2 regions of the Acidovorax sp. GW458-11-26-14-TSB4 genome follow, and region 1 is predicted to be linked to the other one. Evidence: riboswitches for the same ligand, from Rfam matches in the RefSeq annotation. Region 1 holds a riboswitch; the other holds the start of a gene.
What was found. A riboswitch is a leader RNA that binds a small molecule or an ion and turns the genes downstream of it on or off. The one in region 1 is predicted to bind glycine.
Positions count from the first base shown of each region.

Region 2: another riboswitch for glycine. It lies ahead of gcvT (glycine cleavage system aminomethyltransferase GcvT); the one in region 1 lies ahead of AC07X5_RS16610 (D-amino acid dehydrogenase).

Region 1 is NZ_JBWKYR010000007.1:135,684-144,084, forward strand. It holds gene AC07X5_RS16595 (rhodanese-like domain-containing protein) at 1-588, opposite strand, end outside; gene sorT (SorT family sulfite dehydrogenase catalytic subunit) at 840-2,069, shown strand; gene sorU (SorU family sulfite dehydrogenase c-type cytochrome subunit) at 2,083-2,403, shown strand; gene AC07X5_RS16610 (D-amino acid dehydrogenase) at 2,413-3,726, opposite strand; glycine riboswitch at 3,833-3,942, opposite strand; glycine riboswitch at 3,948-4,037, opposite strand; gene AC07X5_RS16615 (YXWGXW repeat-containing protein) at 4,120-4,539, opposite strand; gene AC07X5_RS16620 (YXWGXW repeat-containing protein) at 4,668-5,111, opposite strand; gene AC07X5_RS16625 (DUF6463 family protein) at 5,259-5,639, opposite strand; gene AC07X5_RS16630 (ABC1 kinase family protein) at 5,669-7,003, opposite strand; gene AC07X5_RS16635 (DUF2867 domain-containing protein) at 7,000-7,512, opposite strand; gene AC07X5_RS16640 (TetR/AcrR family transcriptional regulator) at 7,509-8,339, opposite strand.
Region 2 is NZ_JBWKYR010000028.1:347-8,747, reverse strand. It holds gene AC07X5_RS29365 (LysR family transcriptional regulator) at 1-59, opposite strand, end outside; gene AC07X5_RS29360 (Lrp/AsnC family transcriptional regulator) at 135-593, opposite strand; gene AC07X5_RS29355 (TRAP transporter substrate-binding protein) at 985-1,956, shown strand; gene AC07X5_RS29350 (TRAP transporter small permease) at 2,068-2,562, shown strand; gene AC07X5_RS29345 (TRAP transporter large permease) at 2,559-3,836, shown strand; glycine riboswitch at 3,843-3,933, shown strand; glycine riboswitch at 3,947-4,071, shown strand; gene gcvT (glycine cleavage system aminomethyltransferase GcvT) at 4,122-5,255, shown strand; gene gcvH (glycine cleavage system protein GcvH) at 5,329-5,703, shown strand; gene gcvP (aminomethyl-transferring glycine dehydrogenase) at 5,740-8,401, shown strand, end outside.

The sequences.
Region 1 (8,401 bases):
GGGCTGCGAGGTGGCCAACACGCGTGCGTCGCTCTTGTGGGTGGCGGTCCATTCGGCCCATTCGTCGGCACGCACCACGGTGGCATCGGTCGTGCCTAGCACCAGGGCGCTCAGGCCCGCCTGCGGCAGCTTTTCGTGCTGCACGCCCTTGAGGTCCTGGAACGACAGGCCGGCCTCGTTGAGCATGCCCCGCGCCATGTAGGTGTAGATCGAGTCCTGCTGGGGCAGGTACAGACGGCGACCCTTCATCGCCCCGACATTGGCTACCGAGCCCGCAGCCACGAGCACGTACTGCTCCGACTTCTGCGTGGCGCCCACCAGCTCGTAGCCGCGCTGCAGGGCCGAGGCGGCCACCTGGGCGGGGCCGATGAACACGTCGTAGCCCGCACTGCGCGTGGCCCGCATCACGTCGGCCAGGTCTTCGCTGGTGGCCACGGTGGCGGGCTGCCCGGCGGCCTTGGACAGGCCCGACTCGAAGCTGCTGCGCAGGATGGTGTTCGCCGCTTTCTTCGCGGTGGGCTCCACCGCGACGATCGCGGTGAGCTGCTGCGCCTGCACGATCGAAGAAGCGGCAAGGGCGCAAAACAAGGCAAGAGTGGATGGCAGAAACGCAGGGCGGTACATGGCTTCTCCTCGTGGAGTCTGTGAACCCATGTCAAATATGCACCAACGCGCTACGAAGGTCACGTTACCGGTGCGTCTGTTGCCATTTCTTACACGTGCCCTGCAAAACCCTGAGGGCAAATCAGGGCGCTCCCTCCAGAATCTGCAGAGGGCAGGCCCAGGGCATGCCCGCTTTTTCGCCAGTCCATCAACCCCCACCGGAGGAGAACGCGTCCATGTCCCATCCCGCTACCTTGCCCCGCCGCCAGATGCTTGCCGGCAGCGCCGCAGCGCTCAGTGCGTTGGGATTCGCTGCCCTGGGCAAGGGGGCGCATGCGCAGTCTGCGCCCGCACCGGCGGCCGCGGCGCCAGCGGCCAAGCCCCTGCCGTCCTATGTCGCCTGGAAGAATCCCGACGCGCTCATCGTGCACAGCAGCAGCACGCTGGAGACGCGGCGCTCGGTCTTCGGCACCAGCGTTGTCACGCCCGCGAGCCAGCTCTACATCCGCAACAACCTGCCTGCGCCGGATGCCGCTGTCGTGGCCGACCGTGACGGCTGGAGCGTGTCCATCGAAGGGGTGAAGAATCCGCGCGCGCTCACCGTGGCCGAACTCAAGACCCTGGGGTTGGAGACCGTGACCACCGTGCTGCAATGCTCGGGCAACGGGCGCGGCTTTTTCCCAAGCAAGCCCAGCGGCACGCCCTGGACCGTGGGCGCGGCCGGCTGCGTGGTGTGGAGCGGCGTGCCCTTGCGCAACGTGGTGGCCGCACTGGGCGGGCTGGCCAGCGGTGCGGCCTACCTCACGGGCACCGGCGGCGAGAAATTGCCCGAGGGCGTGGACCCGCTCACCGTGGTGGTCGAGCGCTCGGTGCCCGTCAAGGCACTGGACGATGCCATCCTGGCATGGGAGATGAATGGCGAGCCCATGCCGCTGGCGCATGGGGGCCCGCTGCGGCTCATCGTGCCGGGCTACCAGGGCGTGAACAACATCAAGTACGTCAAGCGCGTGGCCTTCGGTGCCGAGCAGTCGCAGGCGCGCATCATGTCGCACGGCTACCGCATGTCGCCCCCGGGCACCAAGGCTGGCCCGGACCAGCCCTCGGTCTGGGAGATGACGACGAAATCCTGGATCAACGGCCCGCTGCCCGAGCAAGGCACGCTCAAGGCCGGCCTGGTGCAGGTGCACGGCGTGGCCTTCGGCGGCACGCGCGGCATCAAGGGCGTGGACGTCTCGGTGGACGGCGGCAAGACCTGGCAGGCCGCGCAGCTCATCGGGCCCGACCTGGGCCGCTTTGCCTGGCGCCAGTTCGTGCTGCCGGTGCGCCTGGCGGCCGGCTCGCATGAGCTGCTCAGCCGTGCCACCGACACCGCCGGCAACGTGCAACCCGAGCAGCGCGAGGAAAACCTGGGTGGCTACAACAACGCGAGCTGGCGCGACCACGGCGTGACCGTGGTGGTCGCTTGAGGCGGTGCGCACCTTGCGCACCGCCGCCGCTGCCGGGTTGCTGGCGCTGGCCGCCTGCGGCGCCTGGGCCGCGGATGCCGGCGAACTAGCGCGCGGCAAGGAACTGTTCAGCAAGGTCCAGCCCGCCTGCGCCGTGTGCCACACGCTGCAGGCCGCAGGGGCCGAGGGGCAGATCGGCCCCGCACTGGACGAGCTCAAGCCCAATGCCGAGCGCGTGCTGCGCGCCCTGAAGGCGGGCATCGGCATCATGCCGTCCTACGCCGACAAGCTCAGCGACAAGGACATGCGGGCACTGGCCAGCTTTGTCGCTCAGGCCTCGGGCGCCGCGCCCTAGGCGCGTTGCTCAGGCCTTCGACGCCGCAGGGAACAGGCCGGCCGTGCTGCGTTGGGGCATGCCCGTGAAGGCGAAGTCCAGCTCGGGCGCCAGCCCGCTCACGATGCGTGCCACCGACTTGCCCGAGCCGCAGGCATGCGTCCAGCCCAGCGTGCCATGGCCGGTGTTGAGGAACAGGTTGGCCAGTTTCGTCTTGCCGATCAGCGGCACATTGCTCGGCGTGGCCGGGCGCAGGCCGGTCCAGAACTGGGCCTGGCTGGCATCGCCGGCGCCCGGGAACAGCTGCTCCACGCGGCGCACGATGGCCTCGCAGCGCACCTGGTTCAGGTCGCGCTGGTAGCCATTGAGCTCGGCCGTGCCGGCGATGCGCAGGCGGTCGCCGCGCTCGCTGGTGTAGCGCGAAAACACCAGCTTGTACTCGTCGTCCGTGAGGCTCACCTGGTAGGCCATGCTTGCATCCTTGACCGGCATGGTCACCGAATAGCCCTTGGCCGGGTAGATGGGCAGGCGGATGCCCAGCGGCTGCGCTAGCAGCGGGCTGAACGAGCCCATTGCGAGCACGAAGGCATCGCCGTGCACGCGCTCGAAGCGGCCTTCGGCGTTGGTCACTTCCACATGGTCGATGCGCCCGCCGGCCTCGCGCAGCGCTGTGATGTGGTGGCCCAGGCGGAACTGCACGCCCGCCGCCTCGCACAGGCGCGCCAGCTCGCGCGTGAAGGCATTGGCATCGCCCGATTCGTCCTCGGCCGTGTAGGTGGCCCCCGCCAGTTGCGGGCGGATGTGGGCCAGTGCGGGTTCGATGCGCACGGCCTCGTCGGCGCTCACCACCTGGCGTTCGCATCCCAGGGCGCGCATCTGCTCGGCCGGCGCCAGGGCGCCGTCGAACTCCTTCTGGCTGGTGTAGAAGTGCAGGATGCCCTGCGTGCGCTGCTCGTAGGCGATGCCCGTGGCGGCGCGCAGTTGCTGCAGCGTGTCTCGGCTGTAGGTGCCCAGGCGCACGATCTGCTCGATGTTGTGGCGCGTGCGTGCCGGCGTGCAGTTGCGCAGGAAGGACAGGCCCCAGAGCCACTGGCGCATGTCGGCGCGCAGGCGGAACAGCAAGGGGGCATCTTCCTTGCCCAGCCACTGCAGCACCTTGAGCGGGGCGCTCGGGTTGGCCCACGGCTCGGCGTGGCTCACCGAGATCTGGCCGCCATTGGCAAAACTGGTTTCCGCGCCGGGCGCACCCTGGCGGTCGATGACGGTCACCTCATGGCCGAGCTGTTGCAGGAAATAGGCCGAAGTCACGCCGAGCAGGCCGGCACCAAGAACGATCACACGCATTTGAAAGCCTTTGAAAGGGCAATCACCGGGCGGCGGCGCGTGTGCAGCACGGCGCCGGAGCGCAATGTCCGGAGCACGCAGCAGGCACGACGCATGTCGCCCGGCTGCCGCTCCCCCTGTCCTTGGTACCTGAGAGATTCACCGCGGGCCCCTCATGGGCTGCGGCTTGCTCCTTCGGTGCGCTGCATGGTGCAGCGGCTCTCCAGACGGCCTTGATGATGATGGATGGTGCAGTACGGGACCTGAGCGTGCATGGGAGTTTGCGCCTTCGGTGAGATGGCTGTCGCCACCTGCTCTCCTGCGGTGTCCATTCTAGGGCGCAGAAAGACGAACGCCGCAGCTAATGTGCGGCGTTCGTTGCTGATAAAAGGCCAGGCGCTGGCCCGTCAGGCGTCAGTTGCGGCGGGGGTTGTCAGGGTTGCTGTCGCGGCGGTTCGACACACCATCGCCATCGCGGTCCCTGTCGTTGCGGTTGGAAATGCCGTCACCGTCACGGTCCCAGCCGCCACGGCGCATTTCCCAGCGGCCATCACGTTCTTGCCAGGTGGGCTGGCGGTAGGCATAGCCGGGGCGGGCCTTGACCCAGTGGCCGGCCACCCACACATGGCGCCCGCCACGCCAGTCCCAGTGGCCTTCTTCCCAGACCATGCCGCGGCGCGGGGCAGGCACCGCTTCACGGCGGGGTGGGGGTGGGGCGGGGATCACCTGGCCGGACTGGATCACCACCGTCTGTGCAACGGCCACAGGGGCAAAGCTGCCCAGGGCCAGCGTGCTGGCGATCAGGGCGGCGGCGGAAATGGTTTTGTAGGTCATGAGTGACTCCTTTTTCAATGTTGTGGTTTCGCCTCTGTATGGTGGCGAGGCCGGGGCGCGGGGTCTGTAGGCGCCGCGCCTCGCCGCCTGTAGGCGTGTGGGGCCGCTCTCGGCGGCCTCGGCCACCATCAGTTGCGATACGGGTTGTCCGGGCGGCGGTCGTGGCGGTTGGGCACGCCGTCACCATCGCGGTCCCAGCCGCCGGGGCGCATGTAGTGGCGGCCGCCACGCTCTTCCCAGCGCGGCTCGCGGTAGTAGTAGCCCGGGCGGGCCTTCACCCAGTGGCCGCCGATCCATACGTGGCGGCCACCACGCCACTCCCAGTGGCCGGGCACCCAGGCCATGCCGCGGCGGTGGGGCGGCACGGCCTCGTAGCGGGGCGGTGGGGGCGCGTGGTGGTATTGCACGGGCACGACCTGCAGAGGGGCGAGCGCAGGGCGTTGCACGGGGGGGTGGTACGAGGGGGCGCCGGTCTGGATGACGACGGTGGCACTGGGCGATGCCAGCGCCGGGGCAGCAGCGCCCAGCGACAGCAAGGCCAGGGAAGCGGCGGCGAGGGCAATACGGGCCATGAAGGTCTCCTTGCAAATGATTCCTTGCGGAACCGGAGCCTTGATCGTGGTCGCTTTGCGTCAAGCCGGTGTAGTGGCGGTGCGAAGAGTTGTAAGCGGGTGTTGCTGCGGGCCGGCCTGCGCACCCAAAGCGTGATTTATGTCACATCAGCGCACGAGCAAGGCCAGGGCCGGCGGCAGCACCAGCCAGAAGCCAGATACCGGCATCAGCACCACGCCGGCTGCCACCAGGGCCAGCAGGCACCAGCCCATGGGCCGCAGCGCTACGGCCGGCTGGCTGCGTTCGAGTGCCGTCACCTCCCAGGCCAACAGGGCCAGCACGGCGCCGAACAGCAGGAACCAGATGGCGTTGCCGATGTGTACATCGCCGGCCACGGCGTTGAACACGCCACGTTGCCACAGCAGTTGCCACTGCGGCGCGAACAGGATGGCGGCCACCACCGTGTGCAGCAGAGCCACGGCCAGCAGCCAGCGGCCTTTCCAGGGGCGGGTGGCCAGCAGGGCAAGGGAGGGAGGCAGGGTGTGCATGGAGTTCTCCTGGGAGGTGGGATGGGGGGTCAGCCGATCCAGTGCCCGGCCCGGGTGTGCACCTGGGCCCGGATCTCGGTCAGCAGGTGCATGAGCCCGAGCCAGGCGCGTTCGAACGCCGGCAGCTCCGGCGGCACGGCAGCCAGGTGCCGGGCCAGCACCTTCTGCTGCGCCGCCACCGGTGCGGGCGGCCGGCTCTTGCCGGCGAAGTCGAAGACCGGCTGCGTGAAGGGCTCGACCTGCCAGGCCTGCGTGATCGAGAGGGCGGGCACCAGCTCACTGGTGAAGGTGGCGAGGTCCATCGACGCACCGACCAGCCCCAGCGCACCATAGGCCTGCAGCACGTCCCGGCTGCGCTCGGTCGATGCGGGCTGCAGCAGTGCACGCCAGGCCTGCAGCACCCCGCTGCGGAATGCGGGCGACAGCTCGCGCGTGCATCCGAAATCGAGCACGCCGAGCCGCCCGTCGGGCAGGAACAGGAAGTTGCCCGGGTGCAGGTCCGCATGCATGTGACCGAGGCCGAAGGTGCAGTGCATGAACCAGTCCCAGAGCAACTGGCCGGCCTGGTTGCGTGCGGCCTGCGGGGGCTCGCTGCGCAGCCATTCGCCCAGGTGCAGGCCCGGCAGGTACTGCTGGGTGAGCACCTGCGCACGGGTGTGCGAGGCGATGGGCCGCGGCAGCACGATGCCGGGCAGCGCCGCATGCTCGGCGAACCACTGCAGCTGGCGGGCTTCGTGCAGGTAGTCCACCTCGTGCCGCAGCGTGCGCTCGATTTCCTCCAGCACCCGCTCCACCACCACATCGTCGGGCAGTGGCAGGTCGCTGTGCGCCAGGGCGCGCAGGCTGGTGCGCAAGAGGCGCATGTCCGAGGCGATGGTGGCGGCAATGCCCGGGTACTGCACCTTGACCGCCACGGCCCCATGCCCCGCCAGTTCGGCGCGGTGCACCTGGCCCAGGCTGGCCGCGGCAAAGGCCTGGGGCTCGAAGCGGGTGAACAGGGCCTCGGGCTCTTGCCCGAAGGACTGGCGGAACACCCGGCCCACCAGCGCGCGGTTGAGCGGCGTGGCCTGGTGGCAGGCGCGCGCCAACTCGCGCCGCACGCCCTCGGGCAGAAAGCTGCTGTCCATGCTCAGGATCTGCGAGACCTTGAGGGCGGTGCCGCGCAGCTGCCCCATGGCCTGGAACAGGATGCGGCCCATGGCCGCTTCGTGGCGGGCCTGGGCATCGGCCTTGGCTGCCTCGTCGGCGGCGGCGGGACGCATGCGTTCGCCCAGCCGGGCCAGGCCCAGGCGCGCGGCCGCCACACCGGTGATGGTGCCGCGCGCCAGGGCGCCGGTGCGCGGGGCCTTGGTGCCGCGCGTCATGCCCGTGCCAGCATGGCCCGCACGATGCGGCGGTGGAATGGCGCCACCACGGCCATATAGGCATGGCCCAGCGGGTTGTGGATGTGCACCACCGTGCCCAGGGCCAGCACGGCCTGCCCACCCTGCATGCGCTTGTGCAGCGAGACCTGCACATCGAGGTGCTTGTCGTCCTGGCCCATCACCACCTCGCGGTCCGACAGGTGGCGGATCTCGAAGATGCCCACCCGGTCGCCCACGCGGTAGCCGCTGGCGTCGCGCCGCGTGCCATCGTTCAACTGGCCCAGGCCCTTGAGCCCGACCAGGCGCACCAGGCGGTTGCGCAGCGCCATCAGCGCCCGCGTCCAGCCCGGCGTGCGGGCCACCACGTCGAGCCACGATTGCAGCGCGCTGTGGCCGGGCGCAGGGTCGGCGGTTTCATAGCAGTCGGCGAACTGGGCGCCGGGCAGGCGGGCTTCGATCACGCTGCCGGTGGGCAGTGGCGTGGCGCGGATGGTGCGTCGCATGCTCATGGCGCGGCCTTGCGGGTACGGGGCTTGCGGGCGGCTTTGGCTTTCGGCTCGGCGGGGGTGGGCTCGGGCGCCTGCGGCCTGCGCGGCCGGCCCGCCGCGGCGCCGTCGCCCAGCGAGGCCTTGGCCATGCGCAGCACGCCGATGAGCCCGCTGCCATGCTGCATGAAGCGCGCCATCTGGCTGCGCAGCACGAAGCCGCCCAACTGCAGCATGCGGTTGACCAGGCCCGCGCGCAGCGCGGTAACCAGCACCCCAAGCGACAGATCTACCAGTTGCGTGGTCTCTGCGAATTCGTCCGAGGTGTCGGCCAGCCAGTAGGCCACCACGCCGGCCAGGTAGTCGCCGAACAGGCCGCTGGCCACGCCCTTGAAGTCGCAGGGCTCGATCTCGCCACTGTCCTCGGCCGCGGTGAGGAAGTCCGCCACGGCCTCGCGCAGCGCCTGGCGCGAGGCCAGGGGCTCGGCCCACATGGACAGGGGCGAGCGCCTGGCCAGGGCCATCACCTCGGCCACGAACTCGCGGTCGGGCAGCAGGCGTTCGAGCAGCGCATCGGCCAGGCGCTGCAGCTTTTCCTGCAGCCCATAGTCCGCCAGGCCCGGCGTGGCCAGGGTGTCTTCCAGCGCACCGCGCACGGCCTCGTCCACAAAGCCCAGCACCACGCGGTCCTTGGTGGGGAAGTACTTGTAGATGGTGGCGTCGCCAATGCCCGCCGCGCGCGCGATGTCCTTCATCGTCGTGCCGTCGAAGCCCTGGCGCGTCATCAGATCGACTGCGCTGGCCACGATCTGGCGGCGCGTCGCATCCTGCTGTTGGCGGGTGGTTTTCATTTGCTATCTTTAAATTCAATGAATTTGTAATTTAAAGAATAGTAAATTTTGTTTAAAGCGTC
Region 2 (8,401 bases), on a different contig from region 1:
CGCGTCACACTGCGCAGGGAGGCGACCCAGTAGAAGGCTTCGACGAAACGCAGGTTCATGGTGGTGCTGTGGACAAGGGTCGCCAGGATTGTGCGCCCGCTTGACCGCAGCAGAGCAGCGAACGTGCCAGCGCCCTACTCCGCGAACAACGGCATGTCGGCCTTCTTTAGCGTGCGCAGCACGAAGCTCGACCGGCTGTGGCGTATGCCCTTGATCTTGTAGAGCTTCTCGCGCAGCAGGCGCTCATAGTCGCGCGTGTCCTTCACCACGACGCGCAGCAGGTAGTCGTAGTCGCCCGAGACCAGGTGCGCCTCGATCACCTCGGGGATGCTGGCCAGCGTCTCGCCGAATTTTTCGAGCGTGTTGTCCGAGTGGCTGTCGAGCGTGACCTGCACCAGCACCGTGTCCGACAGGCCCAGCGCCTGCGGGTTCAGGCGCACGGTGTAGCCCTGGATGACGCCGGCCTCCTCCATCTTCTTGATGCGGCCCCAGCAGGGCGACGGGCTCAGGCCCACCGCCTGGCCAATCTCCTGCAGGCTGGCGCGCGCATCGTTCTGCAGCACGGCGAGAATTTTTCTGTCGAGGCGGTCCATTTGGCCAATTATTCAACCAAACCGCTATTTGCAGCAAATTTTTCTGCAAACCAATGATTTCTCGCAAAATATGGAAATAACTGCTGCGCAGGGCGGCGCACAATTCATCCATCGAGGCGCTCTTACCGGAACGCACGAAACGACAGGGCCCCGGACTGGTTACCGCCAGACCGGGGCGCTTGGCAAAGGGCCTGCCCATTCCATTGGCCTGTCGCCCACACGACGCCGCCAAAGGCTCCACCGGTTCGTAAGCACGCTTACCAGCACAAACCCGGATGCCCGTCTCCATGTTGCACCGCCATAATTTGGCGGAGGATTGACACTCTGTGGCAGCACCTCAAACAGGCATGGCACACCGCAGAAAGCCAGCCCATCAACAACAGGAGACACCATGCAACTGACCCGACTCGTCGTTGGCCTGAGCCTTGCGCTCGGCTTTGTGGCCACCGCTGCCGCGCAGACCACCATGCGCATCAGCATTTCCACGGCCCAGAACTCCCACCAGGGCGTGGCCATCGACACCTTTGCCAAGGAAGTCGAAAAGCGCACGGGCGGCCGCTACAAGGTGCAGACCTTCTACAACGGTGCATTGGGCGGCGAGCGTGAATCCATCGAGGCCGTGCAACTGGGTACGCAAGAGCTGGCCTTCAGCTCCACCGGCCCGGTTCCCAACTTCGTTCCCGAAACCAAGATCCTGGACGTGCCCTTCCTGTTCCGTGACAAGGCCCATGCGCGCGCCGTGCTGGATGGCCCCATCGGCCAGGAGATGCTGACCAAGTTCGACGCCAAGGGCTTCAAGGCCCTGGCCTGGGCGGAAAACGGCTTCCGCCACATGACCAACAGCAAGCGCGACGTGAAGGACCCGGCCGACCTCAAGGGCCTGAAGATGCGCACCATGGAGAACCCGGTGCACATCGCGGCCTACAAGGGCTTCGGCATCATCACCACGCCCATGGCCTTCCCCGAGGTGTTCACTGCCCTGCAGCAAGGCACGGTGGACGGCCAGGAGAACCCGCTACCGGTGATCATCTCGGCCAAGTTCGACCAGGTGCAAAAGCACCTGACGCTCACCGGCCACGTCTACTCGCCCTGCATCTTCGTGATGAACAAGGGCGCCTTCGACAAGCTCTCTGCCGCCGACAAGCAGGCCTTCATCGACGCGGCCAAGGAGGGCACCAAGGCCAACCGCGCCCGCGTGGACGAAGACGATGCCAAGGGCGTGGCCGACCTGCGCGCCAAGGGCATGACCGTGATCGACAACGTGGACAAGGCCAAGTTCGTGGCGGCCCTGACCCCCGTGAACGCCGAGTTCGAGAAGCAGTTCGGCAAGGCCGCGCTCGACAAGATCCGCGACGTCAAGTAAGCCGCCGCGTTGCCTGCCCCCCTGTGAACCAAACGCCCGCAGCCCCTCGCTGCGGACGTTTGGTTCTTGTCTTTTTCCTCCCCCCTTTTTGCTCTTGCCGGGCCGTGCCCCATGAAAAACGCCTTTCTGACCTTTGAGCGGTGGACGACCTTCATCGCCATGCTGGGGGCCTGCGCCATGCTGGCGCTGGCCTCCACCCTGGGCATGTTCCAGATCCTCATGCGCTTCGTGCTGGAGCAGCCAGCCGAATGGACCGAGGTGCTGATCCGCTTCAGCCTGATCTGGATGGTGTTCCTGGCCATCCCGGCGGCCTTTCGCCAGGGCGCCATGGTGAGCGTGGACGTGCTCTACCGCTGGAGCAAGCCCGGCATGCGCCGCGTGCTCGACTGGGTGGTGGCGCTGGCCGCGCTGGCCCTGATCGGCGTGATCATCTGGTGGGGCTGGGACTATTCGGTGCGCGGTGGCGTGCAGAGCATGGCGGGCCTGGAGTCGGTCTCGATGTTCTGGGCCTACCTGGCCATGCCCGTGGGCGGGCTGTTCTGCATCTTCGGCATCATCGGCAACCTGCTCGATCCCCTGCGCCTGGAACTGGAGACCGCCCAATGAGCCTGGTCATGATTTCCACGATGGTGCTGTGCTTTGCGCTCACCATCTCCGTGGCCGTCTCCATCGGCCTGGCCTCCATCCTGGGCATCCAGGCCTCCAACGCCAACATGCTCATCTCCGTCAAGGAGATGTTCGCCTCGATCAACAAGTTTCCACTGGCGGCCATTCCGTTCTTCATCCTGGCGGGCAATCTGATGGAGACCGGTGGCATCTCGCGCCGGCTGGTCGAATTTGCCAAGAGCATCGTGGGCGGCGTGCAGGGCGGCCTGCCCATGACCTGCGTGCTCACCTGCATGATCTTTGCGGCGGTGTCGGGCTCCTCCGTGGCCACCACCTTCGCCATCGGCGCAATCCTGATTCCGGCGCTCATCAAGCATGGCTACCCCACCAGCTACGCGGCAGCGCTGCAGGCTACCAGCGCGGAGCTGGGTGTGATCATTCCACCCTCCATCCCCATGATCCTCTACGGCGTGAGCGCCGAGGTGTCGATTGGCGAGCTGTTCATCGCCGGCTTCGGCCCGGGCCTGCTGATCAGCTTTGCGCTGATGCTCTTCGTGTGGGCCTACTGCAAGTGGAAGGGCTGGGGCAAGAACGATGGCGAAGGCCGTATGCCCTTCGGCAAGGCGACGCTGCAGGCCGGCTGGGCGCTGCTGATGCCGGTGATCATCCTGGGCGGCATCTATGGGGGCGTGTTCACGCCCACCGAAGCATCGGCCGTGGCCGTGTTCTATGCGCTCATCGTGGGCATCGTGATCTACCGCGAGATCAAGCCCAAGGACCTGTTCGCCATCCTGCGCAAGTCGGCGATCTCGTCGGCGGTGATCATGTTCATCATCGCCAACGCCGGGCTCTTTGCCTTCCTGATCACGCGCGCGGGCGTGCCGGACGCCATCGGCCGCTGGCTGGAATCGGTGCTGCAGTCGCCGGCCATGTTCCTGCTGGGCGTGAATGCCGCGCTGTTCGTGATCGGCATGTTCATCGAGACCAGCGCCGCCATCATCGTGCTGGCGCCCATCCTCGCCCCGGTGGCCATGCACTTCGGCGTGGACCCGGTGCACTTCGGGCTGATCATGGTGGTGAACCTGGCGTTGGGCATGATCACACCCCCCTTCGGCGTGAACCTGTTCGCGGCCTGCACGGTGGCGCGCATATCGCTGGACCGGATCATCAAGCACCTGCTGCCCTTCGTGTGCGTGATCCTGGTGTGCCTGTTGATCATCACCTACATTCCGGGCATTTCGCTCGCGCTTCGCGACCTGGTGTATTCAAAGTAGTTAGAATCGCCAACGTCAGGAGAGAGCCTTCCTTGAGAAGGCCGCCGAAGGCGCAGGGACACCCCGAACGCTCAGGCAAAAGGACTGGCAAGCGCCTGCAGGGATGCAGGCGTTCCCTTGCTGGAGAGAGGTGGCCGCGCAACTCAGCGCAGGCCATCCACCGAAGGAGCAAGCCGCAGCCGCCAGCCAGGGTGGTGCGGTGAATCTCTCAGGTAAAGCGGACAGCAGGGCAAATCCCGCAATCCATGCATGGGTTGCGGCTTTCATTTGCCCGGAGTCCGCCCCATGTCTGCCCCTGCTGCCCCCCTGCTCACCACGCCGCTGAACGCCCTGCACCTGGAGCTGGGCGCCCGCATGGTGCCATTTGCCGGCTACTCCATGCCTGTGCAGTACCCCGCAGGCCTCATGGCCGAGCATGTGCACACCCGCACCGCAGCCGGCCTGTTCGACGTATCGCACATGGGCCAGCTCAAGCTCATCGGCCCGGACGCTGCCGCAGCCTTCGAGACCCTGGTGCCCGTGGACGTGGTCGACCTGCCCGTGGGCAAGCAGCGCTACGGCCTGCTGCTAACCGACGAAGGCACCATCATCGACGACCTGATGTTCTTCAACCAGGGCAACGGCACGCTGTTCGTGATCGTCAACGGCGCCTGCAAGGTGGGGGACATCGCCCACATCCAGGCGCGCATCGGCCAGCGCTGCGAGGTGCAGCCCATGCCCGACCACGCCCTGCTGGCGCTGCAGGGCCCGCAGGCCGTGAACGCCCTGGCGCGCCTGGCTCCCGGCATCGAGCAACTGGTGTTCATGACCGGCGGCAGCTACACCATTGCCGGCTGCGACTGCTTCGTCACGCGCAGCGGCTACACCGGCGAGGATGGCTTCGAGATCTCGGTGCCCGCGGCCCAGGCCGAGACCCTGGCGCGCGCGCTGCTGGCCCAGCCCGAGGTCAAGCCCATCGGCCTGGGCGCACGCAACTCGCTGCGCCTGGAAGCCGGCCTGTGCCTGTACGGCAACGACATCGACACCACCACCACCCCGCCCGAGGCGGCGCTGAACTGGGCCATCCAGAAGGTGCGCCGCACCGGGGGCGCACGCGCAGGCGGTTTCCCCGGTGCCGACAAGGTGCTGGCACAGATCGACAACCCCGCCAGCCTGCCGCGCAAGCGCGTGGGGCTGGTGGCGCTGGAGCGCGTACCCGTGCGCGAGCACACCGAATTGCAGAGCACCGATGGCCAGAAGATCGGCGAAGTCACCAGCGGCCTCTTGGGCCCCACGGTGAACGAGCCCGTGGCCATGGGCTACGTCACGCCGGCATTTGCAGCCATCGGCACCCGGGTGAACGCCATCGTGCGCGGCAAGGCCGTGCCGATGGAGGTGCGTGCCATGCCCTTCGTACCCGCCAACTATTTCCGCGGCTGATTTCACGCCGCCAGCGGGCCGGGCCCGCTACATTGCAGATTCCTTCATTTTTCAAAGCCCAGGAGCTTTCCCCATGACCGTCAAATTCTCCAAAGACCACGAATGGATCAACGCCGCTGACGCCGACGCAGCCGTGGTGGGCATCACCGTGCACGCCCAGGATGCCCTGGGCGACGTGGTGTTCGTGGACCTGCCCGAAGTGGGCAAGAGCTTCGCCCAGGGCGAGGTGGCCGGCGTGGTCGAATCCGTCAAGGCCGCGGCCGACGTGTACATGCCTGTCTCGGGCGAGATCGTCGAGGTCAACGAAGCCCTGCGCGCCGACCCGTCGCTGGCCAATTCCGACCCGCTGAACGCCGGCTGGTTCTTCAAGGTCAAGCTCAGCGACGCCGGCCAACTCGACGCGCTGTTGAGCGAAACCGACTACACCGAGTTCGCGAAAAACGCGTAACCGCAACGCCCCTGTCCCCTGCCTGAGACCTGCCCCATGTTGATGCAATCCGCCCTGCCGCTCGGCGCGCTCGAAAACGCCACCGAATTCCTGCCCCGCCACATCGGCATCGACGCGGCCGACGAGGCACACATGCTGTCGGTGATCGGCGAGGCCTCGCGCCGCGCCCTCATCGAGAGCATCGTGCCGCGCTCCATTGCACGCAGCACGGCCATGGACCTGCCCGCCCCGGTGACGGAAGCAGCGGCCCTGGCAGAACTCAAGGCAATGGCATCGAAGAACCAGGTGCTGCGCAGCTTCATCGGCCAGGGCTACTACGGCACGCACACACCGGGCGTGATCCTGCGCAACATCCTGGAGAACCCGGCCTGGTACACGGCCTACACGCCTTACCAGGCCGAGATCTCGCAGGGCCGCATGGAAGCGCTGGTGAACTTCCAGACCATGGTCTGCGACCTCACCGGCATGCCAATTGCCAACGCCTCCATGCTCGACGAAGCCACGGCCGCGGCCGAGGCGATGACGCTGGCCAAGCGCTCCGTCAAATCCAAGAGCAACCGCTTCATCGTGGCCGGTGACGCGCACCCGCAGACCATCGAGGTCATTCAGACCCGCGCCAAGCCGCTGAACATCGAGGTGGTGCTGGCCAATTCCGCCCCCGAATGGCATGCCGCGCTCGACGGCGACTACTTCGCCGTACTGGCCCAGTACCCCGCCACCAGCGGCCGCATCGACGACCTGCGTGCCGATGTGGAAAAAGCCCATGCCAAGCAGGCCGCCTTCATCGCCGCGGCCGACCTGCTGGCCCTGACCCTCATCACCCCGCCCGGTGAATGGGGCGCCGACATCGTGGTCGGCACCACGCAGCGCTTTGGCATGCCCATGGGTGCCGGCGGCCCGCACGCCGCCTACATGGCTTGCCGCGACGAATTCAAGCGCAGCCTGCCCGGCCGCCTGGTCGGCGTGAGCGTGGACGTGCACGGCAAGCCCGCCTACCGCCTGGCGCTGCAGACGCGCGAGCAGCACATCCGCCGCGAAAAGGCCACTTCCAACATCTGCACCGCCCAGGTGCTGCCCGCCGTGGTGGCCAGCATGTACGCCGTGTACCACGGCCCCGAGGGCCTCAAACGCATCGCCCAGCGCGTGGCCAGCTACACCGCCATCCTGGCCAAGGGCCTGGAGCAACTGGGCGCGCCCGTGCGCCCGCAGGCGACATTCGACACGCTGACGCTCAAGACCGATGGCGCCACCGCGGCCATCGCAGCGCGCGCCGTGCAACTGGGCGCCAACCTGCGCGTGTACTTCGAGCACTACCTGTGCATCTCGCTCGACGAGACCACCACACGCGCCGACATTGCGCTCCTGTGGAAGATTTTTGCCAAGGACGGCCAGGCCCTGCCGACCTTCGACGCCTTCGAAAAGGGCGTGGAGCCGCTGATCCCCGCCGAGCTGCGCCGCACCAGCGCCTACCTCACGCACCCGGTGTTCAACACGCACCACAGCGAGACCGGCATGCTGCGCTACATCCGCCAGCTGTCCGACAAGGACCTGGCGCTGGACCGCAGCATGATCCCGCTGGGCAGTTGCACCATGAAGCTCAACGCCACGAGCGAGATGATCCCCATCACCTGGCCCGAGTTTGCTCAGGTGCATCCGTTTGCCCCGGCCGAGCAGCTCGCAGGCTACCGCGAGCTCGACGAGCAGCTGCGCGCCTGGCTGTGCCAGGCCACGGGCTACGCCGGCATCAGCCTGCAGCCCAACGCCGGCTCGCAGGGCGAGTACGCGGGCCTGCTGGCCATCAAGGCCTACCATGAGGCCCAGGGCCAAGGCCACCGCAACATCTGCCTGATCCCCAGCAGCGCCCATGGCACCAACCCCGCCAGCGCGCAGATGGTGGGCATGCAGGTGGTGGTGACGGCCTGCGATGCCAACGGCAACGTGGACCTGGCGGACCTGCAGGCCAAGTGCGAGCAGCACAGCGCCAACCTGGCCGCGGTGATGATCACCTACCCCAGCACGCACGGGGTGTTCGAGACCCAGGTCAAGGAGCTGTGTGCCCTGGTGCACCAGCACGGTGGCCGCGTCTACGTGGACGGCGCCAACATGAACGCCCTGGTGGGCGTGGCCGCGCCCGGCGAGTTCGGCGGCGACGTGAGCCACCTGAACCTGCACAAGACCTTCTGCATCCCCCACGGCGGCGGCGGCCCCGGCGTGGGCCCGGTGTGCGTGGTGGAAGACCTTGTGCCCTACCTGCCCGGACATGCGACGGCCGGCGTCGCTGGCGGCGTGGGTGCCGTGTCGGCCGCCCCGCTGGGCAACGCCGCCGTGCTGCCCATCAGCTGGATGTACTGCCGCATGATGGGCGCCGAGGGCCTGCAGGCCGCGACCGAAACCGCGATCCTGTCGGCCAACTACATCAGCGCGCGCCTCAAGGACCACTACCCCACGCTGTACGCAAGCGCCAACGGCCATGTGGCGCACGAGTGCATCCTGGACCTGCGCCAGTTGAAGGACACCAGCGGCGTGATGGCCGAGGATGTCGCCAAGCGCCTGATCGACTACGGTTTCCACGCGCCTACGCTGAGCTTTCCCGTGCCCAACACGCTGATGGTGGAGCCCACCGAGAGCGAGACGCTGTTCGAGATCGACCGCTTCATCGACGCGATGATCGCCATCCGCGAGGAGATCCGCCAGATCG